Regions from separate parts of the Pseudarthrobacter sp. LMD1-1-1.1 genome, predicted to be linked through region 1. Evidence: riboswitches for the same ligand, from Rfam matches in the RefSeq annotation. Region 1 holds a riboswitch; each other region holds the start of a gene.

Region 1 (7,115 bases):
CGGCGCCTGCACGGTGTAGAAACCTGCGGTGGCCTCCACTGACAGGTCGAACTCGCGCAGTGCCTGCATGTGGGGCTCCACGGTCCGGGTGCCCAGGTCGCAGCCGCCGGCGTAGGGAAGCCGGTACTCACGGGACTCATCCAGCAGGGGGCCCAGCAGCATGATGACACTGCGGGTCCGGCGTGCCGCGTCCACGTCCATGGCATCCAGGTCCAGGACGGCAGGCCGGCGCAGGCGGAGATCCGTGTCATTGAGCCAGGTGCACTCGACACCGATGCTGCTAAGGACCTCGACGATGCGGTTGACTTCCTCGATCCGGGCCAGGCGCCGGAGCACGGTGGTGCCCCTGTTGATCAGGCTGGCGCACAGCAGGGCGACGCCGGCGTTCTTGCTGCTGTTGACGTCGACGGCTCCGGAGAGGGTGCGGCCGCCTTCCACCCGCAGGTGGGTCATCTGCGGCTTGGCCACGTTCACGATGCTGCGGTCAAAGATGTTTTCCAGCCGCTGGATCATTTTCAGGCTCAGGTTCTGCTTGCCCTGTTCCATCCGGGCCACGGCGCTCTGGCTGGTGCCAAGTTCGGCGGCCAGCTGCCCCTGGGTCCACCCTTTCTCGCTCCGGGCGTCCCTCAGCATGGCGGCAACGTGTTCAGCGGTCTCCTGGGTCATACCGCGAATATATCATAAATGAGTTATCTAGCCTTTGCGGTAGCTACCCACGGGCGCAGAAGGGGGCTCCAGGAGGGCGGTACCCATTCGGTGCGATAGGGAGCCCCGCCTGTCCCCCGAGCGGGTGGCTTAACTCCCCAGCCACACCATATTCCAGGTACCGGCCGTAACAGCTGCGAAAAGGGCGAGTCCGGCCACCAGGACGCCGCCTGCCACCACCCAGAGGTCCAGCGGGCTGAAGGTGGACACCCGGGCCCAGGTCCGCCGGCCGCCGCCGAAACCCCTCGCCTCCATGGTGACGGCGAGCCTCGATGCACGGCGGATGGCCTGGACCAGCAGCCCGAAACTTTGCCCCAGCGTCGCCGTCACCCGCTGCCCCAGGCTGCCCCGGGCCCCTACGCCGCGGGCACGCCGCGCCATCCCGATGGTCTGCCATTCCTCGGCCATGAGCCCCACCAAACGCATCGCAGCCAGGGTTCCCAGGACGAACCGGTGCGGCAGGCGCGCCTTCTGCGCGAGCGCATCGGCGAGGTCGGTGGGATCGGTGCAGCTCATCAGGAGCACCGCCGGGAGGGCGATCGCAAAACCGCGCAGCAGGAATCCGATGCCGAGCTGGAGGGAACCCTCGCTCATGGTCCAGATGCCGGCGTCGAGCAGGATCCTGCCGCTGTCCGGTGCCAGGATGGCGGTGCTCCAGCCCCCGACGGCAGCGGCGAGGATCAGCGGCCAGCCACGCTGCCACAGCAGGGACAAAGTGAGGCCGGCCAGGGGAAACAACAGAAGTTCGAACACCAGGGCCACGGACGCGGACACCCAGTCGATGGACAGCGCCAGGACGGCCGTGATGAGCAGGACGGCCGCGAACTTGCTCAAAGGGTTGGCGCGGGCAAGAAGGGCGTGGTTGCCGCTCAAGGTGAGTTGCTGCCTCATGGCGCCACCGCTTCCGCCACGGCCATCCGCAGTTCCGCCCCGCCCAGCGCCTCCGTGAATTCGGCATCATGGGTCACGGCTACGACCGCGGTGCCGCCATCAAGGAGCTCGGACAGGAACGATGCCAGCTCGGCCCAGGTATTGGCATCCTGGCCGAACGTGGGCTCGTCCAGGATCAGCACCTGGGGGCTGGCGGCCAGGACGGTGGCCACGGACAACCGGCGCTTCTCACCGCCGGAGAGCGTATAGGGGTTGGCGTCCACCAGCTGGGTAAGGCGCAGCCGCTCCAGCAGTTCCTCAACCCGGTCCTCGCCGTGCCCCAGGTGCCGCGGGCCGAAGAGCAGCTCGTCAAGGACCTTTCCGGTGACGAACTGGTGCTCCGGCTCCTGGAACACCGTGCCCACCCGCGAAATCAGCTGCTCGGCCTTCCACTTGTACGGATCGATGCCGGCGCCGCGGCTGAGGTCCAGCGTGGCGGACACCTTTCCGGCCACCGGCTCAAGCAGCCCTGCGAGGGTCAGCGCGAACGTGGACTTGCCGGCACCGTTGGCGCCGGTGATGGCAAGGGCCTGCCCGGCACGGACCTGCGCGGCCACGCCCTCCTGAACCGGGACCGGCGGGATCTTCCGGAAGCCTTTGCGGCGGGGGCGTTCGCGGGAGACGCCCAGCTGCTCTGCGGCCAGCAGGAGGCTGCCTGCACCGGGAGCCGGGACGGCGGCGCGGGCGCGTGTGGCCGGCACATACCCGGGCACCCACACGCCGGCAGCGGCCAGCATGGTCCGCGCCTCCGTAAGGACGCGGTCCGGCGGCCCGTCCAGGAGCACTGCAGGATCCGCGGCGGAGCCGGGCTGCAGGACCACGATCCGGTCCACGAGGTCCTTCCAGACGGACACCCGGTGCTCCACCACCACCAGCGTCGCCCCGGTTTTGTCCAGGGAGCGGGCCACGGCGTCGCGGACCTCCAGCACGCCGTCCGGGTCCAGGTTGGCGGTGGGCTCGTCCAGCAGGATCAGTCCGGGACGCATTGCCAGGATGCCCGCCAGCGCCAGGCGCTGCTTTTGGCCGCCGGAGAGGGCCGACGTCGGGTGGTCCAGCGGGAGGTGGGCGAGCCCGACGTCGGCAAGGGCCTCGTGAACGCGCGGCCAGATGGCGTCGCGGGGCACCGCAAGGTTTTCGGCGCCGAAGGCGACGTCGTCCCCCACCCGCGACAGGACCACCTGGGTCTCCGGGTCCTGCTGCATGAGACCGGCGCGGCCGCGCCGTGCCCGTGGCGGGGCTCCGTCCACCAGCAGCGAACCGGACTCGTCGGCGTCGCCTGCCTCGCCGTCGTCGTTGATGTCTCCCAGGACGCCGGCCAGGGCGTGCAGCAGCGTGGACTTCCCGGCGCCGGAAGGCCCCAGCAGGAGCACCCGCTCCCCGGGGGCGATGTCCAGGTCAAGGCCGTGGACGGCGGGCTTGGCCCTTCCGGCGTGCCGCCATCCCCAGCCGCGGGCGGCGATGGCGGCAGGCCGGACCGTGCCGGAGGCGTCCTGGGAGGGTGCCATCAGGAGAAGACGGGCTCCGTGGCAGCCTTGCGGGACGCGAAGGAGCTCAGCACGCCGGTGCGGGCCAGGCCGCGGGTGGCAAGCCAGGACAAAGCGCCCGCAAGGATGGCCCCGGAAAGGGTGGTCAGCACGATGTAGGCGAGCTTGTCCGCGCCGGAGTAGGCAATGTTCCAGCCCCACGGGGCAAACGAGTCATTCAGGCCGCAGAAGAACCCTGCCGCGGCGCCGGCCAGCAGCGATACAGGCAGGTTGAACTTGCGGTAGACGAAGATCGCGAAAATGATTTCCGCGCCCAGGCCCTGGATGAAACCCGAGAACAGGACCGAGGCGCCGTACTGGGAACCCATCAGCAGTTCGCCGGTGGCGGCTACGGTCTCGCAGAACAGGGCGGCTCCGGGCTTGCGGATGATGAGCATGCCCAGCACCCCGGGAATCATCCAGCCGCCCGCCAGCAGTCCGGTCAGGGGCGGGTAGGCGGCGTTCATGGGGGCGGACAGTGCGGCGGCCCCCTGATCCCATGCCCAGAAGATGACGCCGCCCGCGATGGCCACCAGGGCGGCGACGACGATGTCCACGACGCGCCAGGACTTACTGGTGGTCTTCTTGATTGCTGCAGTACTCATGTGATCCTCCTGGGAAACAGGAGGGGAAAGTGGACCCGGCTGCCGGCCTGTGGCCGTGCATCCGCGACACTTTGAGAACTCGACTCCCTTGCGCCGGTACTAACCGGATCAGGTTCGAGGGTCTGCGGCTGTCCGCACTCTCAGCGCCCACCTGCGGTGCCCGGCCTGTGCCAGGATGCCCGACGGCGGCGCTCCCCTGTCGTTTTTAGTGTTGCTTTGTGGTTGGGTAACGCTGTTTATTTCGCCCAGTTGGGCGTGGTCAAGTTTACACCTGGCAGGAGTAGATTGAGGGCCATGACCGCCAATCCACCGGATGTGACCGGGTTCGATCCTGATTCTGGCGACGCCCAGCCGGAGGGCTCACTGGAGGCTCAGATTGCCCGGATTGAGGCGGAGGTCCGGGAGCTCCAGTTTCCCGGCTTCTCGCTGGACGATGCGTTGAACCTTGGCCTGCTCCTCGTTGAACTGGGCAAGGAGCGGTCGTTGCCCATCGCCATCGACATCGCCAAGGGTGAGCAGGTGCTGTTCCATGTCGCGCTTCCGGGCGCCACGCCTGACAACGGCCACTGGATCCGGGCCAAGCAGCGCACTGCCCTCCGGTACGAGGCGCCCTCCCTCCTGGTGGGACTGCGTGGCCGGCTGGGCGGCGGCCGGATCGAGGACAACGCCTGGTTCGACCAGTCCCGCTACGCGGCACACGGGGGCGCGTTTCCGATCCACGTCACGGGCGTTGGGGTGGTGGCTTCCGTGGCGGTGTCCGGACTGCCGCAGCTGCAGGACCACGAACTGGTGGTTGAGGCACTGCGCGACATCCTGGGGTCGGCGCTGGACGAGTAGCGCCGGCCAACCAGCCCTGGCTGACCAGGCGCAGCGGGACAAGCACCCGTACATGCCAGGCGGCAGCAGGCTGCTTAGCTTTCATTAGTAATCATGCTTACTATGTTGTCCCCGGGGTACGACACCAAAGGGAATGGGGGCACCATCGGCGCCCCTTCCCGGAACCGGCGCGGCAATCAAGGAGCACCATGAGAATCCCGGACACCAGAGGCCCCATCAGCAGCGCCCTCTTTGCGGCCCTGTCCAAGGCCCCTGATGCAGCCACGCCCGAGCTGGACGGGCTGTACCGGCTGGTAGCGGGGCAGGTGGCCGGAACCGGTGACATCATCGCCGACGAAGACATCCAGCTGTCCCTCTTTTGCCTCTACGAACTGCATTATTCGGGCCTGGACGGGGTCAGCGACGCCTGGGAGTGGGAACCGGCCCTGATCAGGGTCCGGCGCCTGATCGAGGAACCCTTCGAAGCCGCCCTTCGTGCCGCCGCACGCCAGGCCGCCGGTGACGCCGACCTGGCCGCCGGGATTGCCATGACCAGCGATGCCGTTGCCGACGTCCTTTTTGGCCTCGCCTCTATGGACACCGGTCCCAGCGTTTCCCGCTTTGTCGCACGGAAGGCAAGCCTGGAGCAGCTCAAAGAGTTCCTGATCCACAAGTCCGTGTACCAGTTGAAGGAAGCCGATCCACACACCTGGGCCATTCCGCGGCTCACCGGCCGGGCCAAGGCTGCCCTCGTGGAAATCCAGGCCGACGAATACGGCGGCGGCAGGCCGGAACGGATGCACAGCGCGCTGTTTGCCCGGACCATGCGCGGGCTGGGCCTGGATGACAGGTACGGCGCCTACGTCGACACCATCCCGGCCGTCTCCCTCGCATCCGTGAACCTCATGTCGCTGTGCGGCCTGAACCGGCGGCTCCGCGGGGCCATCACCGGCCACCTGGCCATCTACGAAATGACCTCATCCCAGCCCAACCGCTTCTACGGCAACGGATTCCGCCGGCACGGTTTCGCCGCGGACGTCACCCACTACTTCGATGAGCATGTGGAGGCGGACGCCGTGCATGAACAGATTGCCGGGCGGGACCTCGCCGGCGGCCTGGTTGAAGCAGAGCCAAAGCTCCTTGCGGACGTCCTGTTCGGCGCCACCGCCGTCATGGCGATCGACGGCCGCGTCTCCGCCCACCTCCTGTCCTCCTGGGAAGCCGGGGAAACATCGCTCCGGGCGGCCGTGCCGGCGGCAGCGTGACAAGCTCGCGGCAGGCCTACGACGATTCTGCGAAGCCGCAGCGGCTGGGCGCCGAGGAAACCGGAAACAACAATGAATGTGGTGCAGGCATGAACTTCGAACAGCATGGAACACGGCCGGACGTGGAGCAGGAACCCGCCCCCGGCTCGATCGTGGTGTGCCCCGATGGTCCCCTCATTGTCAGGGGTGACTTCGAGATCGTTACCCCTTCCGGCGACGCCGTGCCCAGGGAGCGGAGGACCGTCGCCCTGTGCCGGTGCGGGGCGTCCGCCATCAAGCCCTATTGCGACGGCACCCACAAGATGATCAAGTTCCGCACCGAACCCAAGGGCGGCCAGCCCCCGGCCTGACCACAGAGCCGCCCGCCGGCCACGCCCTGCCCGGACCAGCCCGGGTGTGAGGCTAGGCTGGGACCAGTCCGTTTTCCGCCCGCAAGGAGTACCAGCAATGAACCTTCTCATCAAACTGCTCGGGACCGCCGTGAGCCTAGGCGCAGGCCTGGCCGGCACCAAGCTGGTCAACACCATCTGGGAAAAGACCACGGGGCAGAAAGCCCCCACCGGCAAGAACGAGGACGTCCCCACCAGCCTCCGGTCTGCTTTGACCTTCGCGCTGATCTCGGCGTCTGTCAGTGCCATCATCCAGGTCCTGGCCAACCGCGGCACCCAGCGCGCCATCACCCGGTTCGCCAAGACGCAGGACATCGTCTAGCTGCCCAAAGCTTCGCTTAGCGTTACCGGCCGTCGTCGGAACTGTCCTCCAGGGCGGTCTCGGCGGCGGCTTTTTGCACCACGGCTTCCAGCTCGTCGGCTGTGAGCAGCTCCCGGTGCAGGTGCTTGGTGCGGTAGCCGGCCCGGCCCACCATGTGGGCGGATACGGGCACCGTGAGCAGCTGGAAGATCCATGCCACAGCCAGGACCGGCCACACCCACCAGGTCCGCATCTGCAGCCCAATGGCGGCCAGCAGCAGGAACAGGCCCAGGACCTGGGGCTTGGTGGCGGCATGCATGCGGCTCAGCAGGTCCGGGAAGCGCAGCAGGCCAATCGCCGCGCCCAGGGACATGAGCGCGCCCACCACCATGAACACTGCCGAGACAGCGTCGATCCAGGCATCCGGCCCGGAAAAGTCAGGATTCATTGGGCTTCACCCTCCGGTCCGCCACGAACCGGGCCACCGTCACGGACCCGATGAACCCGATGATGGAGATGGCCACCACCAGCATCAGGTTGTTCAAGTGCCGGTTCACTGCCATATCGATGCACAGCGCCCC
Region 2 (7,115 bases), on a different contig from region 1:
TTGAATGCCTCGCCCATGAGCGCGGGGTTCTGGGCACGCGTCACTGCCGTGGCCAGCAGGACGGCGTCGCAGCCCAGCTCCATGGCCAGCGCGGCGTCTGACGCCGTGCCGATGCCTGCATCCAAGACCACCGGCACCGACGCGCGGGAAACGATCAGCTCGATGTTGTGCGGGTTCAGGATCCCCAGTCCGGTGCCGATCGGGGCGCCCAGCGGCATGACGGCGGTGGCGCCGAGGTTCTCCAGCCGCAACGCAAGCACGGGGTCGTCATTCGTGTAGGCGAAGACCTTGAACCCGCGGTTGACCAGCTGCTCCGTGGCGTCCACGAGTTCCACGGCGTCCGGCAGGAGGGTCTGCTCGTCGGCGATGACCTCCAGTTTCACCCAGTCGGTCTCCAGGGCCTCCCGCGCCAGTTCGGCGGTCAGGACCGCATCCCTGGCCGTGAAGCAGCCGGCCGTGTTGGGCAGCACGCGGATCCCATGGTCCACCAGCAGCTGGAACAGCGAACCGGTTTCAGCCGTGGAGTACCGGCGCATGGCCACCGTGGTCAGGGCGGTGCCGGAGGCCAGCAGCGCTGCGCCCAGGCCGTCCAGGCTGGGTGCCCCGCCCGTGCCCATGATGAGCCGGGATCCGAGGGCGACGCCGTCAATCACCAGGGCGTCGGCGGCGCCCGGGTTTCCGGCGGGGTTGATGGTGCTGGTTTCGGTCATGGCGTCAGCCTCCCTGTACTGCAGTGACAAGTTCAATATCGTCGCCCTCGGCGAGCGCGGTGGCGAACCATTGGCTCCGCGGCACCACCTGGGCATTATGTGCGACGGCGACGCCCAGTTTCCCGCCGTCCGTCGCCTGTCCGTTGGGTGCCAGCGGGCGTCCGGTGACTTGGCTGACGAGCGTGGTGATGGAGGCGCCGTCGGCCACCTCGTGCGTGTTTCCGTTCAGGGTGATGTTCACGCTGTCTCCTTGATGTGGGGTGTGGTGGCGGCTGCCGCCGGCCGGGAGAACCGCTCCGGGCTGAAGGGCGACCAGCGGGAATCTGATGTCCCGTCCAGCAGTGCCGTGCAGATGGCGGCTGCGGCGGGGGTGAGCAGGACGCCGTGCCGGAAGAACCCGGTGGCGATGATGAGTCCCGGGACATGCCCGGCGGCAGGGTTTCCGGACCCCGGATCCACCGGCACGCGGCCCAGCAGGGGCGCGTTGTCAGGGGTACCGGGGCGGGCCCGGGCGGTGCACTCGAGCAGTTCCAGTTCAGCGACGGCGGGCACCAGCGCCTGCGCGTCCCGCAGCATCTGGTAGACGCCTCCGGCGCTCACGGCATCGGAGAGCGCGTCCTCGCGCTGGGTTGCCCCGATCACCACAGTCCCGTCCTGCCGGGGGACGATGTAGACGGGGACTCCGTGCACCAGCCCTCGAACCGTGGAGGTCACCAGGGGCTGGAGGTGCTGCGGAACGGCGAGACGGAGTATGTCCCCGTGGACTGGGCGCAGTGGCAGGTCGAGGCCGTCGGGCAGGCCGCCAAGGTCCCCTGCCTGCAGGCCGTTGGCCACGATGGTTTCCGTTGCCAGGACGGTGCCGCCGCCAGCCAGTGAGGTGCCGACGACGCTTCCGCCCTCCCACAGCAGGCCGGCGGCCCGGTCCGGCACGGCATACCCATCCACCGCGCCCGCGGCGGCCAGCTCCGGGGACTTCAGTGCAGCGCCCGCGAGTGCCAGCCGCATGGCCGCCACCAAACGCCGGGGATCCACCTGGTGGTCCGCGGGTGTGTCCAGGGCGCAGGCGATGGCGGGGCTGAGCAGCGGCTCGCGTTTGCGGGCTTCGCGCACGGTCAGTGGCTCCACCCCCAGTCCGTTGGCCTGTTGTACCGCGCGGAGGTCCATCAGCGCGCGGCGGTCAGCGGCGTCGGCACCCACGGCGAGTGTCGGCGTCGTCAGGTATCCGCAATCCGCCCCCGTCGCACCGGCGATCCCGGCAGCGAACCCTGGCCAGCGGGACGACGCCTCAAGCATCAGTTCCAGGAGGTCCTCCTCCTGGTAGTGCAGTTCGCTGACCGGGGCCAGCATGCCCGCGGCGGCCCAGCTGGCACCGTTTCCGGGTGAGTCATCGATCAGGGCAACGGAGCGTCCGGAACGCTGCGCCTCCCAGGCGATGCCGTGGCCCACCACTCCCCCGCCGATGACGGCGACGTCGGCACGGACGGTGGAGTTTGCGCTGGCGCCTGCGGGCCCGGGGAGATCGTCAACGGGGTTGCGCATGTGGTTCCTTCCCTACGCCGGCATTAACCGGATCAGGTCAAGCGGTCGGCTCTGACGCCCTCTCAGCCCGGCGCTTTGTGACAGCTGCCGCGGGCTCCCGCAGTACCAGCCCAGTTTAGAGGAACTAGGCTTGCAGGCATGAATGTGTCCGCCTCATCCCTGCCCGCCGGCCCCCACGCCCCAGCCTCCGCTGCCCTCCCCGCCGAAGTTGCCAACGCGGGCCACATTGACGCCCTCAAGGCAGCGCGCCTGTACCTCTGCACCGACGCACGGACCGCGCGCGGCGACTTCGCGGACTTCGTTGACGCCGCGTTTGCCGGCGGCGTGGACATCATCCAGCTGCGCGACAAGACCATCGAAGCCGCAGAGGAACTGGACCTCCTGGCAGTCCTGAAGGAAACAGCGGTACGCCATGGCCGGCTGTGGGCCGTCAACGACCGTGCGGACATCGCCGTGCTGTCCGGGGCGCCGGTGTTCCACATCGGCCAGAAGGACCTTCCGCTGCCGGCAGCGCGGACGCTGGTCAACGGCAACGCGGCCATTGGACTCTCCAGCCACACCACTGAGCAGGTGGACGCCGCGTTGGCCGCAACCGTTGGGCCGTCCGGGCTGGACTACTTCTGCGTGGGTCCGGTCTGGGCCACGCCCACCAAACCCGGCAGGGCCGCCGTCGGCCCCGAACTGGTGACATATGCCGCCGAAGCCTCCCCGCAGGCCGGAGATCCCGTGCCATGGTTTGCCATCGGCGGCATCGACCACGGAAACGTCCGCGACGTTGTGGAGGCCGGTGCCGGCAGGATCGTGGTGGTCCGCGCCATCACCGAAGCACCCGACCCCGCGGCCGCCGCCGCCTCCCTTCTCGACGCGCTGGACGGCACCGGCTCCTGAGCCTGCTTAATTCCGGGACTTGGGGATACGCTGATTTTTGTGTCACATCATCGGTTGGCCCCCAACGTCCATGACCACAAGAACGCCCTGGAAGAGGCGCTGGGCCTGCTGCGGACGGAACTTGAACTGCCAGGACCGTACCCCGCCGAAGCAGTGGAAGACGCCCGCGCCGCCATCGCCGCGCTGAAACTGCCGTCCTACGACCTGACCGCCGTCGGATTCGTGACCATCGATCCGGCGTCCTCCACGGACCTGGACCAGGCAGTGTTCATCGAACCGGACGGAAACGGCTACCGGGTCATGTACGCCATCGCCGACGTTCCGGCGTTTGTTGCTCCGGGCGGCCCGCTGGACGCCGAGACGCGGCGCCGCGGACAGACGTTCTACGCCCCGGACGGACGGATCCCGCTGCACCCCGAGGTGATCAGCGAGGGCGCCGGAAGCCTGCTGCCCGGCCAGGAGTGTTCGGCTTTCGTCTGGGACTTCACGCTCGACGGCGACGCGACAGTGCTGTCCGTCGGCGTCCGGAGGGCGCGGGTCATCAGCCGTGACAAGCTCAGCTACAAAGGCGCCCAGGCCGATCTCGACGCCGGGACTGCCTCCCCCGTACTGGGCCTGCTCCGCGAGGTGGGACTGAAGCGGGTGGCGCTGGAACGGGCACGCGGGGGCGCCAGCCTGAACATGCCTGAGCAGGAGATCGTCCAGTTGCCCGACGGCGGCTACCGGATCGACGCTGTTCCGCAGCTTCCCGTGGAGGACTGGAATGCACAGATTTCGCTGATGACCGGAATGGCGGCCGCACAGCTCATGCTGGAGGGCAAAGTGGGCATCCTGCGCACCATGCCTGCCCCGGATGAACGGTCCCTGCGGCATTTCCGGCTGCAGACCGAGGTGCTGGGCAGGCCATGGGACGGGGAAGTCAGCTACGGCGAGTACCTCCGGTCCCTCGATCCCACCGATCCGCGCCAGCTGGCCATCATGCACTCAGCCGGCATGCTGTTCCGTGGCGCGTCCTACACAGCTTTCGACGGCACTGTCCCGGAAGACGGCATCCAGTCGGCCATCGGCGCAGCCTATGCCCACACCACCGCGCCGCTGCGCCGCCTCGTGGACCGCTTCGTGCTGGTCATCTGCGAGGCCCTGAGCAACGGCGGCGACGTTCCCGGCTGGGCGCGGGAAGCCCTGCCGCTGCTCCCGGGCATCATGGCGGGATCGGACCAGCTGGCCTCCCGCATGGAACGCCTGGCCCTGGACACCGTGGAAGCGGCGCTGCTGCTGAACCACATCGGGCAGGAGTTTGATGCGATCGTCATTTCCGGATCCAAGCCGCAGAACGGAAACGGCAACGGGAATAGCAAGAATGGAAACGGGAACGGGAAAAACGGCAACGGAAACGGGAACGGAAGTTCGGGGATCATCCAGATCGCCGAACCTGCGGTGACTGCACGCTGCGCGGGCGAACTGGAGTCCGGCACCAAGGTCCGCGTCCGGCTGGTTTCCTCGGACATCACCACCCGGCAGATCCACTTCGAACTCATTTCCTGACGGGCCGGCGGGCCCCTGGGCGGGCCGAAACCGTGTTTCCGCGCCCGTACGGCTAGACTGGAGGGGTAGAACTGGATGCCCGGTCGTTGATTTCCTTGATTTGAAACCAACAAGCCCGCCCCTACGCGATCTTGAGAAGTACCCGTTGGTCACCAGTGCCAGCATTTAGATAGCCCGCGATCGGCTTCCACTGGAATCGCTTGCGCGCCTGAGCGTGCTCCGGAGCGGCCAGCCATGGGCCGGCCCGTTGAGCAGGCAGCGCCATTGCCCAAATGAATAAGGAAACTCCCCTGTGAGTGAATTGCATACCCACCAGCTCCTGAGCGATGAGTCCGGCACGGAGACCATCGAGCCGGAAGAAACCATCATCTCCGACGAGACGCCGCACGAGATCGCGGAGAAGTCCTTCGCCGACTACAACGTCCGCGCAGACATCGTTGAATCCCTGGCCGACGCCGGCATCACCCACCCCTTCCCCATCCAGGCCATGACCCTGCCGGTCGCGCTGGGCGGCCACGACATCATCGGCCAGGCCAAGACCGGTACCGGCAAGACCCTGGGCTTCGGCATTCCGGCGCTGCAGCGCGTGATCGGGCAGGATGATCCCGGCTACGCCAAGCTGGCCGTGCCCGGCGCACCGCAGGCCCTGGTCATTGTTCCCACCCGTGAATTGGCGGTCCAGGTAGCGAACGACCTTCAGACGGCGGCGCGCAAGCGCAACGCCAGGATCACCACCATCTACGGCGGCCGCGCCTACGAGCCGCAGGTCGAAGCCCTCAAGCAGGGCGTCGAGGTAGTGGTGGGAACCCCCGGCCGGCTGATCGACCTTTTCAAGCAGAAGCACCTGAGCCTGAAGAACGTCAAGATCGTGGTGCTGGACGAAGCCGACGAAATGCTGGACCTGGGCTTCCTGCCGGACGTGGAGACGCTGATCGCGGCAACGCCCGCCGTCCGCCAGACCCTGCTGTTCTCCGCCACAATGCCCGGCCCCGTCATCGCCATGGCACGCCGGTACATGACCCAGCCCACGCACATCCGCGCCGCGGATCCGGAGGACGAGGGCCTGACCAAGCGCGACATCCGCCAGCTGATCTACCGTGCGCACAGCATGGATAAGACCGAAGTGGTGGCACGCATCCTGCAGGCCCGCGGCCGCGGGCGGACCATTATCTTCACCAAGACCAAGCGCACCGCCGCCAAGGTGGCCGAGGAACTGGTGGACCGCGGGTTCGCCGCCGCCGCCATCCACGGCGACCTGGGCCAGGGCGCCCGCGAACAGGCGCTGCGCGCCTTCCGCAACAACAAGGTCGATGTCCTGGTGGCCACCGACGTTGCCGCCCGCGGCATCGACGTCGAGGACGTTACGCACGTCATCAACTACCAGTGCGTGGAAGACGAGAAGATCTACCTGCACCGGGTGGGCCGCACGGGCCGCGCCGGCAACAAGGGCACCGCCGTCACGTTCGTGGACTGGGACGACATGCCGCGCTGGGGCCTGATCAACAAGGCGCTGGGGCTGAGTGTGCCGGAGCCGGTGGAAACCTACTCTTCCTCGCCGCACCTCTACACGGACCTTGACATCCCCGAGGGCACCAAGGGCCGCCTGCCCCGCGACAAGCGGACCCTGGCCGGCGTCGACGCCGAAGTCCTCGAGGACCTCGGCGAGACCGGCAAGAAGAACAGCCGCGGCGGCCGCGACGCGGGCCGCTCACGCGACCGGGACGGACGGGGCCGCGGAAACAGCGACGCCGGCAAGGGCGGCAGCCGCGAAGGCGGCCGGAGCAATGACTCGACGGGCCGCACGGGCGAGCGCCGTCGTCGTACCTCAACTCCGGAGACCGCATCCGCCGCTGAAGCTGCGGCACCCGCGGCAGAGGGCGAAAAGCCCAACCGCGCCCGCCGGACCCGCACCCGCACCCGCCGCCGCAACGGCGAAGTGGTGGCCGGTGCGGACAACGGCAGCCAGCCGGGCAACTCCGAGGCCTAACTGCCCTGATGACTGACACTGTTTGGGCGCCGGACGGCGGCAGCCTGGTGGTGCACGCGGACAACGCGGCGTACCTCCCCACGCTGCCGGACGGCGCCTTCACACTGATTTATGTGGACCCGCCCTTCAACACGGGCCGGCCGCAGCAGCGCCAGGAAACCCGGATGGTGGTGAACGCCGGCGGCAGCGGGGACCGGGTGGGCTTCAAGGGCCGCTCCTACGACACCATCAAGGGCGCCCTGCACCGCTACGATGATGCGTTCAGCGACTACTGGTCCTTCCTGGAACCACGGCTCGTGGAGGCCTGGCGCCTGCTGGCCGACGACGGCACCCTGTACCTGCACCTGGACTACCGTGAGGTGCACTACGCCAAGGTGATGCTGGATGCCATCTTCGGCCGCGAATGCTTCCTGAACGAGATCATCTGGGCGTACGACTACGGTGCC
Region 3 (7,115 bases), on a different contig from region 1:
GGGATTAATCAGCGGACGGCCACGCGGATCCGGTTCCGCCACGGGTCCTCGAACCTGAGTTCCGAACCGGTATGGTGGGCGGGCACCCCGGCAACCTTCAGGCGGTCGGTCAGCGCCCCGACGTCGTCCCCTGACGGAACCTCGATGAGCACCTCACCCAGCCCAAGGGTGTCCTTGCGCGGACCTGCGCCGCGGCTGTTCCAGACGTTCATGGCCATGTGGTGGTGGTAGCGGCCTGCGGAGACGAACAGTGCCTGCCCGTGCCAACCCGCGGTCTTTTCGAAACCGAGCGTTCCCACATAGAAGTCGCGGGCGGTCTGCACATCGCCAACCTGGAGGTGGACGTGGCCTACGCCGGCCGCCGTCTGCCGCTGGCCTTCCAGGGACTCCTCGGTGAGGTACTGCTCAAGGTAGCGCTGCGGCGGAAGCGCCAGGCTGTCCATGACCACGTCGGTCCCGTTCCAGGACCAGTTGCTGCGGGGGCGGTCCCAGTACAGCTCGATGCCGTTGCCCTCGGGGTCGGTGAAGTAGAAGGCTTCGCTGACCAGGTGGTCGGCACTGCCCGTGAAGGCCCGCGGCTCGTACTGGGCAGCAGTGGCGACGGTCGCGGCCAGGGAGGCCTGGTCCTCGAAGAGCAGCGCGGTGTGGAACAGGCCCGCCTCTCCCCTGCCGGGAAGGTGCAGTCCGGGAGCCGGCGCAAGGTGGACCAACGGCCGGCCCAGGCGGCCAAGGTAGAGCCCGCCGTCCTGCTCCGCCACCACCTCAAGGCCCAGCGCACGCTGGTAGTAGTCGGTCATGACCTTCATGTCGCCCACTTTGAGCATCACGGTGCCCATGGCGAGGTCGGCAGGAAGAAGATCCTGGCTGCTGGCTGATGCGGTCATTGAAGGCTCCTTGCATTGGCGGCCGTCCCATTGGCGGCCTGTCACCTATTAAAATTACTTGAAGCTTCAATTTATTCCAAGTCCCCGTGAACCGTTTGTCAGCGAATGATCCGCCCGCCCAGCACCACGTGCTCCAGCGCCGTAATGGCCTCCGGTACAGCCCGCGGATCTTCCCGGCATACGACGACGTCGGCGCGGGCCCCCTCTTCCACTCCATCCGCTCCCAGCCAGCTGCGTGCTGCCCAGCAGGCGGAGTCGAGGGCCGCGTCCATGGGGAGGCCGGCGGCGTGCAGGGCGAGGATTTCGTCGGTGATCCCGCCGTGCCGGATCACGCTGCCGGCATCGGTGCCGGCAAAGATGCGCACACCCGCTGCGTGGGCTTCCGCCACCCGCTCGAGCCTGCGTTCCCATAAGGCGCGCATGTGGGCTGCATAGCGCGGGAATTTCGCGTCCGCCTGGGCGGCAATGTCGGGGAAGGTGGCGATATTGATGAGCGTGGGCACGATCGGTACGCCCTGCTCCACGAACCGGGGCAGGTGGCGGGACAGGAGCCCGGTGGCGTGCTCGACGCAGTCGATGCCGGCGTCCAGCACCTGGTCCAGGGTGTCTTCGGCGAAGCAGTGCGCCGTCACCCTGGCGCCTTCGTCGTGCGCCGCCTGGACGGCATCGCGGACGACGGCGGCGGGAAACGACGGCGCCAGGTCACCGGCGCTGCGGTCAATCCAGTCACCCACCAGCTTGACCCAGCCGTCGCCGTCGCGCGCCTGCTTGCGGACGGCCTCCACGAGGCCGTCCGGTTCAACTTCCTCAGCGAAGCCCCGCAGGTAACGGCGCGTCCGGGCGATATGGCGCCCGGCACGGATCAACACCGGGAAGTCCCTGCCACCCTGCATCCAGCGGGTATCCGCCGGCGAGCCGGCATCCCGGACCAAGAGGGTTCCGGCGTTGAGGTCCGCCTGCGCCTGGTCCCTGGCGGCTGCGGGCTCCACGGGGCCTGCGGGGCCCAGGCCGATGTGGCAGTGGGCGTCCACGAAGCCCGGCAGGACCCATCCGTCGAGTACCCGGCCGGGAGGAGTGTCCGGCTTGTTGAACGTGAGCCTTCCGTCCACCGACCACAGTCCATGCCGCACCCGGTCCGGCGCGGTCAGGACGGGTCCACGGAAGTGGATGATGTCTGCCATGGGGCTCCTTTCGATGCCCGGTCAGGCTAGCACCGCAATTATGACAAGCCTGGGTCAGGGGCCTGTGGTAGCTTCGTTCCTGACCACACGGGTGCCCTTGCAGGGGCTGAGATCGGGCTGACGCAGCCTGCGACCGTTGAACCTGTCCGGGTAATGCCGGCGAAGGAAGTGAGTATTCCCTTGAGTACGCAAAACACCCAGTTGAACCCTGCCCTGCTGCCGTCCGCCGGGGAGCCCGGCGACACATCAGTTCCGCAGGTAACCCAGTCACTGAAGTCCCATTCCCTCGCCTACCTTGCGGACGAGGCGTCCGGGATCCGGGTACCGGTGACGGAAATTTCCCTTGAGCCGTCACCCAACGGCCAGCCGAACGCACCCTTCCGGACCTACCGGACTGCCGGACCCGGCAGCGACCCCGTCCGCGGGCTGCAGCCCTTCCGCGCAGAGTGGATCGCCGCGCGCGGGGACACCGAGCCCTACGGCGGCCGGGAGCGCAACCTGCTCGACGACGGCCGCTCGGCCGTGCGCCGCGGCGCTGCCTCCGCGGAGTGGAAGGGCGCACAGCCGGTGCCACGCCGCGCCGTCGACGGCCGGACGGTGACGCAGATGCACTATGCCCGGCAGGGAATCGTCACGCAGGAAATGCGCTTCGTGGCGCTGCGCGAAAACTGCGACGTTGAACTGGTCCGCAGCGAGGTTGCCGCCGGCAGGGCCATCATCCCGAACAACATCAACCATCCGGAATCCGAGCCGATGATCATTGGCAAGGCTTTCCTGGTGAAAATCAACGCGAACATTGGCAACTCCGCGGTGACGAGCTCCATCGCGGAGGAGGTGGACAAGCTGCAGTGGGCCACTCAGTGGGGTGCCGACACCGTCATGGACCTCTCCACCGGCGACGACATCCACACCACGCGGGAGTGGATCATCCGCAACTCCCCCGTGCCGATCGGGACGGTGCCGATCTACCAGGCGCTGGAAAAGGTCAACGGCGAGGCCAACGCACTCACATGGGAGATCTTCCGCGACACCGTGATCGAACAGTGCGAGCAGGGTGTGGACTACATGACCATCCACGCCGGCGTGCTGCTCCGCTATGTCCCGCTCACGGCCAACCGGGTGACCGGCATCGTGTCGCGCGGCGGCTCCATCATGGCCGGCTGGTGCCTGGCCCACCACCAGGAGAACTTCCTGTACACGCACTTCGACGAGCTGTGTGAAATCTTCGCCAAATACGACGTCGCCTTCTCCCTGGGTGACGGCCTCCGCCCTGGTTCCACGGCGGACGCCAACGACGCCGCGCAGTTCGCGGAGCTGGACACGCTCGCCGAGCTGACGCAGCGGGCCTGGGAATACGACGTCCAGGTGATGGTGGAGGGGCCCGGCCACGTTCCCTTCCACCTGGTCCGTGAGAACGTGGAACGGCAGCAGGAGCTGTGCAAGGGTGCGCCCTTCTATACCTTGGGCCCGCTGGTCACCGACATCGCTCCCGGCTACGACCACATCACGTCGGCAATCGGCGCCACCGAGATTGCCCGGTACGGGACCGCCATGCTCTGCTACGTCACGCCGAAGGAACACCTGGGCCTGCCCAACAAGGACGACGTCAAGACGGGTGTCATCACCTACAAGATCGCGGCGCACGCGGCGGACCTGGCCAAGGGCCACCCGGGGGCGCACGAACGGGACGACGCCCTGTCCAAGGCACGGTTCGAATTCCGCTGGCGCGACCAGTTCGCCCTGTCCCTGGATCCTGTGACCGCGGAGGCGTTCCACGACGAGACGCTTCCCGCTGAACCGGCCAAGACGGCGCACTTCTGTTCCATGTGCGGCCCCAAGTTCTGCTCCATGCGGATCAGCCAGGACATCCGTGACGAATACGGGTCGGCAGACTCGCAGGCGGCACTGGCGGACATGGCATCCGGCATGCGGGAGAAGAGCCAGGAGTTCCTGGCCAAGGGCGGCAAGGTGTACCTGCCGGAACCGACGGTCGCTGCCGGCAGCTAGGACGCCCGGGCGGGCTGGCTTCGGCTGACCCCGCTGATGAACTGGCGGATGGCCCGGTCCCCGTCCAGGGAGTCCTGGGGCCGGTGCCCTCCCGCGGCAACGCGGTGCAGGGCACCGGTCTCCTTGAGGTACCCGGCAATTTCCTCATAAAGCGGCTCCCAGCCACCGGACAGGACCAGCGTGGGGACACCGGGAACAATATGCAGCGGCGCATCCCAGGACGGCGCCTGAAGGCGCAGCCTGCGGGCGGAGCGTTTTTCCTCGATGGTGGCCGGCTGCTGGAGGTCGGTGGCGTAGACGCGGCGGACGAATTCGCGCTGGAAGTCGTCGTCACTGAGCTGGTGGCGGACGTCGAAAAGCGGCTGCATCAGGCTGATATGCGCGGCCGTGGCCGGCAGTTCCGCCGTCAGCGACAAGCAGGCCGGTTCCACCAGGGTCAGGGAAAAGACCAGGTCGGGACGTTCCACCGCGGCCATCATGGCGGGGATCGCCCCCTGGGAGTGCGCCACCACATGTCCGCCGGCGGCCCCGCGGCCATCGTCGGCAAGCGACCTTAGGATGATCGCGGTGTCTTCCGCGAAGGAGGATTCCAGCGGCTCCGCGGCGGAATCGTAGCCGTGCCTGCGGAGGAACAGGGCATCATAGGCAAGTCCCATGCCGTGCTGGCGGGGCCATGCGGCGGCGCCAAAGGTACCGGCGCCGTGCACGAACACTACCCTCTGCTTGAACATATCCCAACCCTATTCCACGGTGCCGGCATCCCAAGTAAGTAGCGCGAGGTGTCGTTTTGACCGGTCAAAACGACACCTGGCGCTACTCAGTTGGTTGCTACTTGCCCATGAACTTGTCGAAGCCCTTGGGAAGGTTCAGCTGGGACGGGTCGAAATCGCCGCCCTGCTGGCCGAAGGCCGCGCCGGTGGGCAGTGCCTTGGCAGCGTTGGCCCGGCGGGCCTCGGCCTCCTTGCGCTCCTGCGCAGCCTTGGCCGGGTTTCCCGACTTCGGCTTCTTTTTCGGCGCGTTCTTGGCATTCTTGCGCGCACCGCCGCCGGCTCCGGGCAGGCCGGGCATCCCGGGCATTCCCGGCATGCCGCCCTGTGCCATCTTCTTCATCATCTTCTGGGCCTGGGCGAAGCGCTCCAGCAGGCCATTGACCTCGGAGACGTGGACACCGGAACCACGGGCGATGCGGGCGCGCCGTGAGCCGTTGATGATCTTGGGGGCCAGCCGCTCGTGGGGGGTCATGGACCGGACGATCGCCTCGACGCGGTCAATCTCCCGCTCGTCGAACTGTTCGAGCTGCTGCCGGATGTTCTGCGCGCCCGGCATCATCATGAGCATCTTCTTCATAGAGCCCATGTTGCGGATCTGCTGCATCTGGGCCAGGAAGTCTTCGAGGGTGAAGTCTTCCTGGTCGGCGAACTTCTTCGCCATGCGGGCAGCTTCGTCTTTGTCCCAGGCCTTTTCGGCCTGCTCGATGAGCGTGAGGATGTCGCCCATGTCCAGGATGCGCGAGGCCATCCGGTCCGGGTGGAACAGCTCGAAGTCGTCCAGGCCTTCACCGGTGGAAGCGAACATGACCGGCTTGCCGGTGACCGACGCAACGGACAGTGCGGCACCACCGCGGGCATCGCCGTCGAGCTTGGACAGCACGATGCCGGTGAAGTTCACGCCTTCGTCGAACGCCAGGGCCGTGTTGACGGCGTCCTGGCCGATCATGGAGTCGATCACGAACAGGACTTCGTTGGGGACGATGGCCCGGCGGATCTGGCGGGCCTGCTCCATCATGCCGGCGTCCACGCCAAGGCGGCCGGCGGTGTCCACGATGACGACGTCGTGCAGCTTCTGGCGTGCTTCCTCCACACCGGCGCGCGCGACGGCGACCGGGTCACCGGCGGGCTGGTCCAGCTCCGTGGAGGTGGCTCCCGGGTGCGGGGCGAAGACCGGCACGTTGGCGCGCTGGCCCACCACCTGGAGCTGGGTGACGGCGTTGGGGCGCTGGAGGTCGCACGCCACCAGCAGGGGGCTGTGGCCCTGGGCCTTCAGCCACTTGGACAGCTTGCCGGCCAGGGTGGTCTTGCCCGCACCCTGGAGGCCGGCCAGCATGATGACGGTGGGGCCGTTCTTTGCCAGCCGGATCCGCCGGGTCTCGCCGCCGAGGATCTCCACGAGTTCCTCGTTGACGATCTTGACGATCTGCTGGCTGGGGTTCAGGGCAGCCGAAACCTCGGCGCCGAGTGCGCGTTCGCGGACGCGGCCCGTGAATTCACGGACCACCGGAACGGCGACGTCGGCGTCCAAAAGGGCACGGCGGATCTCGCGGACAGTGGCATCAACATCGGCCTCCGTCAGGCGGCCCTTGCCGCGGAGATTCTTGAAGGTTGCTGTCAACCGGTCAGAGAGTGAATTGAACACGCGCCGTGAACTTCTTTCAGGAGATGATCGGGACTCGACTATCTAGGGTATCAAGTCAGGCACGGTAGATGGCATGCTGGCAAAATGACGAGCCAAACAACTGTCAAGACCCTGCTCATCCTCGGCGCCTCGGGCGACCTCACGGGCCGGCTCCTCCTGCCGGGCCTCGCCCGCCTTGTTGCGGCAGGCCGGGCGGAGGGCCTCAGCCTGGTGGGCGCAGGTTCGGATCCGTGGACACCGGAACAATGGCGGGAGCGGGTGGAGTCGTCCTTTGCCGCGGCGGCCGGCACAGCTGACCAGCCGGGGAAGGACGCCCTGGAGGCCATGCAGAAGGAGACGGCCTACCATCAGGTGGACGTCACGGCCAAGGGTGCCCTTGCCGCCCTGCTCGCCGGGCTGCACGGCCCGGTGGCCGTCTACTTCGCCCTTCCGCCCCGGATCAGCCAGCTGGCCTGCGAGACGCTCCAGCCGGCGGAGGTTCCGGAAGGCACCCGCCTGGTGATGGAGAAGCCGTTCGGCTCCAGTGAGGAGTCGGCCCGTTCCCTGAACCGGACCCTAAGCCGCCTTGTCCCGGAGGACCACATCCACCGGGTGGACCACTTTTTGGGCAAGGCCACGGTCCTGAACATCC

What was found. Region 1 has a riboswitch for thiamine pyrophosphate ahead of MRBLMD1_RS18030 (ECF transporter S component). Riboswitches for the same ligand answer to the same signal wherever they lie in the genome.
Region 2: linked by a shared signal. The riboswitch ahead of thiO (glycine oxidase ThiO) and the one ahead of MRBLMD1_RS18030 (ECF transporter S component) in region 1 are both predicted to bind thiamine pyrophosphate.
Region 3: linked by a shared signal. The riboswitch ahead of thiC (phosphomethylpyrimidine synthase ThiC) and the one ahead of MRBLMD1_RS18030 (ECF transporter S component) in region 1 are both predicted to bind thiamine pyrophosphate.

What each region holds. Positions count from the first base shown of each region.
Region 1 is NZ_JBEGHP010000024.1:341,165-348,279, forward strand. Features, by position in the region: gene MRBLMD1_RS18015 (UDP-N-acetylglucosamine 1-carboxyvinyltransferase) at 1-666, opposite strand, end outside; gene MRBLMD1_RS18020 (energy-coupling factor transporter transmembrane component T family protein) at 796-1,596, opposite strand; gene MRBLMD1_RS18025 (ABC transporter ATP-binding protein) at 1,593-3,140, opposite strand; gene MRBLMD1_RS18030 (ECF transporter S component) at 3,140-3,763, opposite strand; TPP riboswitch at 3,831-3,971, opposite strand; gene MRBLMD1_RS18035 (heme-degrading domain-containing protein) at 4,058-4,600, shown strand; gene MRBLMD1_RS18040 (iron-containing redox enzyme family protein) at 4,789-5,844, shown strand; gene MRBLMD1_RS18045 (CDGSH iron-sulfur domain-containing protein) at 5,841-6,194, shown strand; gene MRBLMD1_RS18050 (DUF4235 domain-containing protein) at 6,292-6,555, shown strand; gene mnhG (monovalent cation/H(+) antiporter subunit G) at 6,578-6,982, opposite strand; gene MRBLMD1_RS18060 (monovalent cation/H+ antiporter complex subunit F) at 6,972-7,115, opposite strand, start outside.
Region 2 is NZ_JBEGHP010000001.1:745,994-753,108, reverse strand. Features, by position in the region: gene MRBLMD1_RS03675 (thiazole synthase) at 1-710, opposite strand, end outside; gene thiS (sulfur carrier protein ThiS) at 715-951, opposite strand; gene thiO (glycine oxidase ThiO) at 948-2,249, opposite strand; TPP riboswitch at 2,242-2,360, opposite strand; gene thiE (thiamine phosphate synthase) at 2,388-3,137, shown strand; gene MRBLMD1_RS03655 (RNB domain-containing ribonuclease) at 3,177-4,682, shown strand; gene MRBLMD1_RS03650 (DEAD/DEAH box helicase) at 4,975-6,669, shown strand; gene MRBLMD1_RS03645 (DNA-methyltransferase) at 6,678-7,115, shown strand, end outside.
Region 3 is NZ_JBEGHP010000001.1:1,117,696-1,124,810, reverse strand. Features, by position in the region: gene MRBLMD1_RS05325 (VOC family protein) at 9-884, opposite strand; gene MRBLMD1_RS05320 (amidohydrolase family protein) at 983-2,065, opposite strand; TPP riboswitch at 2,143-2,250, shown strand; gene thiC (phosphomethylpyrimidine synthase ThiC) at 2,246-4,072, shown strand; gene MRBLMD1_RS05310 (alpha/beta hydrolase) at 4,069-4,803, opposite strand; gene ffh (signal recognition particle protein) at 4,901-6,484, opposite strand; gene MRBLMD1_RS05300 (glucose-6-phosphate dehydrogenase) at 6,569-7,115, shown strand, end outside.